2 regions of the Paenibacillus sp. FSL L8-0333 genome follow, and region 1 is predicted to be linked to the other one. Evidence: a T-box and tRNA genes for the amino acid it is inferred to sense, from the RefSeq annotation. Region 1 holds a T-box; the other holds one or more tRNA genes.
What was found. The T-box of region 1 lies ahead of trpS (tryptophan--tRNA ligase). A T-box ahead of a tRNA ligase gene usually reads a tRNA of that ligase, here a tRNA-Trp.
Positions count from the first base shown of each region.

Region 2: it encodes a tRNA-Trp, which carries the amino acid that the T-box ahead of trpS (tryptophan--tRNA ligase) is inferred to sense. The anticodon was not compared.

Region 1 is NZ_CP150186.1:2,923,800-2,927,179, forward strand. It holds gene NYE72_RS12895 (aminopeptidase) at 1-229, shown strand, start outside; gene trpS (tryptophan--tRNA ligase) at 298-1,293, opposite strand; T-box leader at 1,398-1,680, opposite strand; gene NYE72_RS12905 (hypothetical protein) at 1,878-2,303, shown strand; gene NYE72_RS12910 (winged helix-turn-helix transcriptional regulator) at 2,454-2,837, opposite strand; gene NYE72_RS12915 (sigma-70 family RNA polymerase sigma factor) at 3,061-3,380, shown strand, end outside.
Region 2 is NZ_CP150186.1:5,944,201-5,947,580, reverse strand. It holds rRNA gene NYE72_RS26475 (23S ribosomal RNA) at 1-1,014, shown strand, start outside; tRNA gene NYE72_RS26470 (tRNA-Asn) at 1,076-1,151, shown strand; tRNA gene NYE72_RS26465 (tRNA-Ser) at 1,155-1,247, shown strand; tRNA gene NYE72_RS26460 (tRNA-Glu) at 1,266-1,340, shown strand; tRNA gene NYE72_RS26455 (tRNA-Val) at 1,396-1,471, shown strand; tRNA gene NYE72_RS26450 (tRNA-Met) at 1,489-1,565, shown strand; tRNA gene NYE72_RS26445 (tRNA-Asp) at 1,591-1,668, shown strand; tRNA gene NYE72_RS26440 (tRNA-Phe) at 1,679-1,754, shown strand; tRNA gene NYE72_RS26435 (tRNA-Thr) at 1,783-1,858, shown strand; tRNA gene NYE72_RS26430 (tRNA-Tyr) at 1,864-1,949, shown strand; tRNA gene NYE72_RS26425 (tRNA-Trp) at 1,956-2,029, shown strand; tRNA gene NYE72_RS26420 (tRNA-His) at 2,053-2,128, shown strand; tRNA gene NYE72_RS26415 (tRNA-His) at 2,173-2,248, shown strand; tRNA gene NYE72_RS26410 (tRNA-Gln) at 2,268-2,342, shown strand; tRNA gene NYE72_RS26405 (tRNA-Gly) at 2,349-2,423, shown strand; tRNA gene NYE72_RS26400 (tRNA-Cys) at 2,434-2,507, shown strand; tRNA gene NYE72_RS26395 (tRNA-Leu) at 2,522-2,600, shown strand; gene NYE72_RS26390 (AraC family transcriptional regulator) at 2,737-3,380, opposite strand, start outside.

The DNA.
Region 1 (3,380 bases):
TACAGGGATTGATGAGAATGCCTCCTGCCATTTCGCGCTAGGAAGTGCTTATCCTGTAAATATTGAAGGCGGCACAAAGCTTACGAACGAAGAGCTTGTGGCTAGAGGAGCTAATGTCAGCTTAACTCATGTCGATTTTATGATCGGTTCAGCAGAGCTGGATATTGACGGAGAGCTGGCGGACGGCACGATTGAACCCGTATTCCGTAAGGGAAATTGGGTGTTGTAAGGAGAAGAAAAAAGCCGGATCTCTTCCAATGAGCTTCCGGCTTTTTTGAGTACCTATAAATATCATTTTTAGATTGAAAAATAGTTAAGACTCATAGCCTCACGTACTTCGGCCATTGTTTCCTGAGCAATGCTGCGGGCATGCTGTGTTCCAGAGATTAAGATTTCCTGCACAAGCTTGGGCTTAGTAGCATAATAGGAACGCCGCTCTCGCATCGGTTCTATAAGCTGATCTAGAGCTGTCGAAATCAACTGTTTGCAAGCAGAACAACCCATGGTACCCCGCTCACAGCCTTCACGAATTTCGGTTACCCCCGCTGAGCGAAAAGAACCATGATAAGCAAAAATAGGACAGATATCTGGATGTCCAGGATCATTTTTATGCACACGCGCAGGATCGGTTGTGGCTTTTCTTATCTTGAAGGTGATTTCTTCCTTAGTGGAGTCCAGCTCGATGGCATTGCCAAGGCTTTTACTCATTTTAGCGTTGCCATCCGTACCCACAAGTCTCGGCGTCTCACTGATCAGCGCTTTGGGTTCCACCAGTATCGGGCTGTACAGCTCGTTGAATCTGCGGACGATTTTGCGGGTTAATTCCAGATGGGGGAGCTGGTCTTCTCCTACAGGAATGATCGTTGCTTTACAAAAAGTTATGTCAGCAGTCTGACTAACTGGATAACCTAGAAAACCGTAATACAATTCATCTAAGCTGGAATTTTTTGATTCGGCTTTAATCGTGGGATTATGCCGTAAAGAATTCACAGTAACAAACATAGAGAACAAGATGGTCAGCTCTGCGATTTCAGGGATCATCGATTGAATAAATATAGTTGTTTTTTCCGGATTTATACCTGCAGATAAATAGTCCAGTGTGATCTCATGCAGATGTTGACCCAGCAGCTGCGGACGATCAAAATGGGTCGTTAGGGCTTGAATATCCGCTAAAAACACAAAAGTTTCATATTGCTCCTGAAGGGCTACTCGGGTCTGCAAGCTGCCGGCGTAATGGCCAAGGTGAAGCTTTCCAGTCACTCGATCTCCAGTTAAGACACGTTCGTTCATCATATAAAAATTCCTCCTGTTATTTAGCATTTGGTTACACTCGAGTCGCCACCACCAGCCATCATCCATGGCCATCACCTCCTTTAAATGACAAAAAAACCTCATCCAATAAGGACGAAGTTGTCGTGGTACCACCTTAAATGATCGTGTCACCTTACGATTCTTGGCTTTCGATCTTCTCTTACCTGTACGGAGAGGTTGAATTAATTCTCGATACAGGTCCCTTGATAACGGCGGGAACCCCGGTTTTCCCTACTGCATCCATTAAGATAGTTCGGAAAAACAACTATAAAGGCCATTCGAGCATACGCTGGTCACCGGTTCGCACCTACCACCGGCTCTCTGAAGACCATGTTCGTCTGTCTACTTACCCTTTGTCATCGTTGTTCATGATATGTGAATTATTGTAATTCTGAACAGGGGTGTTGTCAATGAGTGGAAATCGTATGGTGATTGACAAGGTAACTAGGTTTATATGATCTAGCAAAGTATACCTTAAATGTATATAATCATCAGGAATTTAGTCCAATCTATCATTGCGGATTCACAATATACTACTCTATAACCTTGAAATGGAGTGATGATAAATGGCGACAATAATAAGTTATGGGTCACAGGCAAAAATCCCGTTAGATCCGTTTACTACAGCTATAACGGTTGCAGGGATTCCTGGAGCTGGAGCGGGTTTAGCCACAGCGCAAGTAAATATTAGTCCGGCTAATCCGGCTTCTTTCTCCAGTAGAGTCGAGTTAAATGGTAGTTTTAGTCTTACTGCACTTGCTAATAGCCAATTTCTTGTTATCATCCGACGAGCTGGAGTCGATATTTATAGATCTTTTTATCGTTTTACTACAATTACTGATATTCAATTAAGTGCTCAGTGGGTTGATGGTGCTTATATTGGAGTCCACAACTATGAATTGGTAATTCAGAATGATAGCAACTTGCCTATAAATCTATTTGGACCCATATCATTCACAGCAACTGCAATTGGAGGAGAGGGCGTAATTTAAGTTATGTTCCTGTGCGCCATTCAAGGGACGGGTGAATCAAAGCTTTGGACAGTTGAATCGATTTGATTCAGCTGTCCTTTTTTCATGAACGTATAATTGAAGTACAACTCTCGCAGCATAAATATCCAACCATACCCTTGATAGAGCGGTTTATTTATTTAAAATGTTATCCTCTAAAACAGCGTATTTATCGCCGAATTGCTTAATGATATGTTGTTCTCCCCAATTACATAATGCAGTCAAAATATCGCTTAAACTATCACCATATTCACTAAGCTCGTATTCTACTTTTGGTGGAACCTGATTATAAACAATTCGGTTGATGATTCCATCTGCCTCAAGCTCGCGTAGCTGCTGGGTTAACATTTTTTGAGTAATGCCGGGCATCAACTGTTTTAACTCGGAGGTGCGTTTTTTGCCATGAGTTAAATGACATAGAATTACGCATTTCCATTTCCCTCCGATGACCTCTAGTGTGGCTTCAACAGAAATATTGTATTTTTTCTTGACAGTTGTTGTTGGTGTTGTTGTCATGATAACCTCCATGGTATGGGTACTTTTTAGTACCTATGGCACTTTTAAGTGCGTACTATTGATTATGTCCAATTTAACCTATCATAACATTTTTCGTTCAATTTTTATAGAATGCTATAATTTAGAGAGCTTTGGGCAAAAAAGTTAAACGAAACAAAAACCGTTTCTATACCTCCCCCGTCTTAATCTATGAAAGGTTGAAGAGGGGAGGCTAAGGAAGGACATGACGATGACTAATGCAGAAATGAAAAAAGTAACGATTCTTGATACTCGGAGCGAGACGGATTTTTACGATTCGATATTGGTACATAGAGAACAACTGTACAGTATTGCTTATAGTTACTTGCGGAACCGAAACGATGCGCTGGAAGCGATGCAGGAAATGACTTGCCGGGCCTGGATTAAAAGAAAAACATTAAAGGACCCCAAAGCATTCAAATCATGGATTATTCGAATTCTAATTTATGTCTGTATAGATGAACAAAGACGAAGAAAACGTTCCATGCCGCTGGTAGATGAAAGAATAGGAGAACAGGTCACACA
Region 2 (3,380 bases), 3.0 Mb from region 1:
GCTATGAACCGAAGCCCCAGTAAACGGCGGCCGTAACTATAACGGTCCTAAGGTAGCGAAATTCCTTGTCAGGTAAATTCTGACCCGCACGAATGGCGTAACGACTTGGGCGCTGTCTCAACGAGAGATCCGGTGAAATTTTAATACCTGTGAAGATGCAGGTTACCCGCGACAAGACGGAAAGACCCCATGGAGCTTTACTGCAGCTTGATATTGAATTTGGGTACGATCTGTACAGGATAGGTGGGAGCCGTAGAAATCGGAGCGCAAGCTTCGGTGGAGGCGCCGTTGGGATACCACCCTGATCGTATCTAGGTTCTAACCTAGTACCCTAATCGGGTACGGGGACCGTGTCAGGCGGGCAGTTTGACTGGGGCGGTCGCCTCCTAAAGAGTAACGGAGGCGTTCCAAGGTTCCCTCAGAATGGTTGGAAATCATTCGCAGAGTGCAAAGGCATAAGGGAGCTTGACTGCGAGACCTACAAGTCGAGCAGGGACGAAAGTCGGACTTAGTGATCCGGTGGTACCGCATGGAAGGGCCATCGCTCAACGGATAAAAGCTACCCTGGGGATAACAGGCTTATCTCCCCCAAGAGTCCACATCGACGGGGAGGTTTGGCACCTCGATGTCGGCTCATCGCATCCTGGGGCTGAAGTAGGTCCCAAGGGTTGGGCTGTTCGCCCATTAAAGCGGTACGCGAGCTGGGTTCAGAACGTCGTGAGACAGTTCGGTCCCTATCTGTCGTGGGCGCAGGAAATTTGAGAGGAGCTGTCCTTAGTACGAGAGGACCGGGATGGACGTACCGCTGGTGCACCAGTTGTTCCGCCAGGAGCATGGCTGGGTAGCTACGTACGGACGGGATAAGCGCTGAAAGCATCTAAGCGTGAAGCCCCCCTCAAGATGAGATTTCCCAATTAGTAAGACCCCTTGAAGACGACGAGGTAGATAGGTTGGAGGTGGAAGTGCAGCAATGCATGGAGCTGACCAATACTAATCGGTCGAGGGCTTATCCTATACTTAGAATGCAGATTCGTTTCGGATTCAGTTTTCAGGCGATTAAGCTTGGTATGAATATTCCCTGATAGCTCAGTTGGTAGAGCACTCGACTGTTAATCGAGTTGTCACAGGTTCGAGTCCTGTTCGGGGAGCCATATGGAGAGGTGTCCGAGTTTGGCCGAAGGAGCACGATTGGAAATCGTGTAGGCGCCACAAGCGTCTCGAGGGTTCGAATCCCTCTCTCTCCGCCACAAATTTTTAATTAGTATGGCCCGTTGGTCAAGGGGTTAAGACACCTCCCTTTCACGGAGGTAACATGGGTTCGAATCCCATACGGGTCACCAAATTTTCACTTGATTTATCCTAGTGGACTTTGGTACAATAACAATTGTTGTTTATGGAGGCTTAGCTCAGCTGGGAGAGCATCTGCCTTACAAGCAGAGGGTCGGGGGTTCGATCCCCTCAGCCTCCACCATAACATATTTTTACTGACGCGGGGTGGAGCAGCCCGGTAGCTCGTCGGGCTCATAACCCGAAGGCCGCAGGTTCAAATCCTGCCCCCGCAACCAATTAACTTAAGCAATTATATCTTTTGGAACCGTGGTGTAGTTGGCCTAACATGCCTGCCTGTCACGCAGGAGATCGCGGGTTCGAATCCCGTCGGTTCCGCCATTTTCATCATGGCTCGGTAGCTCAGTCGGTAGAGCAGAGGACTGAAAATCCTCGTGTCGGCGGTTCGATTCCGTCCCGAGCCACCATTTATCATCACAAAAGAATGAGTGCCATGCCGGTGTAGCTCAATTGGTAGAGCAACTGACTTGTAATCAGTAGGTTGGGGGTTCAAGTCCTCTCGCCGGCACCATCCTTGGAGGATTAGCGAAGTGGCCAAACGCATCAGACTGTAAATCTGCTCACGTAAGTGTTCGGTGGTTCGAATCCATCATCCTCCACCAGTTTTTAGGGGCATAGTTTAAAGGTAGAACAACGGTCTCCAAAACCGTTGGTGTGGGTTCAATTCCTGCTGCCCCTGCCAAGTTCTTTCTAAAGTTTAATATGGCGGCCGTGGCGAAGGGGTTAACGCACCGGATTGTGGTTCCGGCATTCGTGGGTTCGAGACCCATCGGCCGCCCCATTTTCTTTAAAAATGAATAATGGCAACAATATCAACTTAATATGGCGACTGTGGCGAAGGGGTTAACGCACCGGATTGTGGTTCCGGCATTCGTGGGTTCGAGACCCATCAGTCGCCCCATTTTACTTTAAAATGTTATTGGGGATTAGCCAAGCGGTAAGGCAACGGACTTTGACTCCGTCACTCATAGGTTCGAATCCTATATCCCCAGCCATTTTATGCGGACGTGGCTCAGCGGTAGAGCATCGCCTTGCCAAGGCGAGGGTCGCGGGTTCGATTCCCGTCGTCCGCTCCAAAATTTACATGGCGCCATAGCCAAGTGGTAAGGCAAAGCTCTGCAAAAGCTTTATCCCCAGTTCAAATCTGGGTGGCGCCTCCATTTAGTTCATATGTGCCGGCGTGGCGGAATGGCAGACGCGCTCGACTCAAAATCGAGTGGGAAACCGTGGAGGTTCGAGTCCTCTCGCCGGTATCTTAAAAAGGTTAGTAAGAATGCTTTTATAAGCAATCTTACTAACCTTTTTTCTTTATGTTCTTAGTTTTACAGGATTAAGCCGTTGAATAGAGAGTTTCTCTATTTCAACGGCTTTTTTTAATCTGATTAGTGATTAACCTGATTGATTATTAATGCGGAATGCTCGCGGGGTATGACCTATTTCTCGTTTAAACATATTGCAGAATTGGGCATCGTTCACAAAACCTGCAGCAGCAGATACTTCAGAGATTTGCATCTGAGTATGACGTAATAGAGATTTTGCATAATCCAGGCGTTTTAACAGCAAATACCGCAGGGGTGAAGACCCGAAACGTTCTTTAAATAGATGGCGAAAACGATCGTAGCTATATCCGGACATTTCTGATAGTGTTTCGACGGACAATTTATGGCGATAATGCTCATTCATATAATTAAGGACATATTGTACTCGATCTTCTGATGGGGATTGATATCCAGAGGCACTAAGAAGCCTCATAAGATGGACGGTAATCTCGCTCATTTGTAGGTTTAGAAGCTCAGAGAATCCGTCTTGCTTACGTGTAAACTCTGCTTTCATTCGCAGCAGGATTTGAAGAACGGTCTGATCTTTATCATCTTCATATACGCCGAGCAGATTACTCATATTAGGGTGTTCCGAGTGGAAGCCTACAAATAATACATTTGCATCCTCACGGTGGTGCTCGTCATGTTTATGATTGGGTGGCACAAGCGCGAAAGAAGAGGAGCGAAAATGGTAACTTCGTGGGCCAACATTGG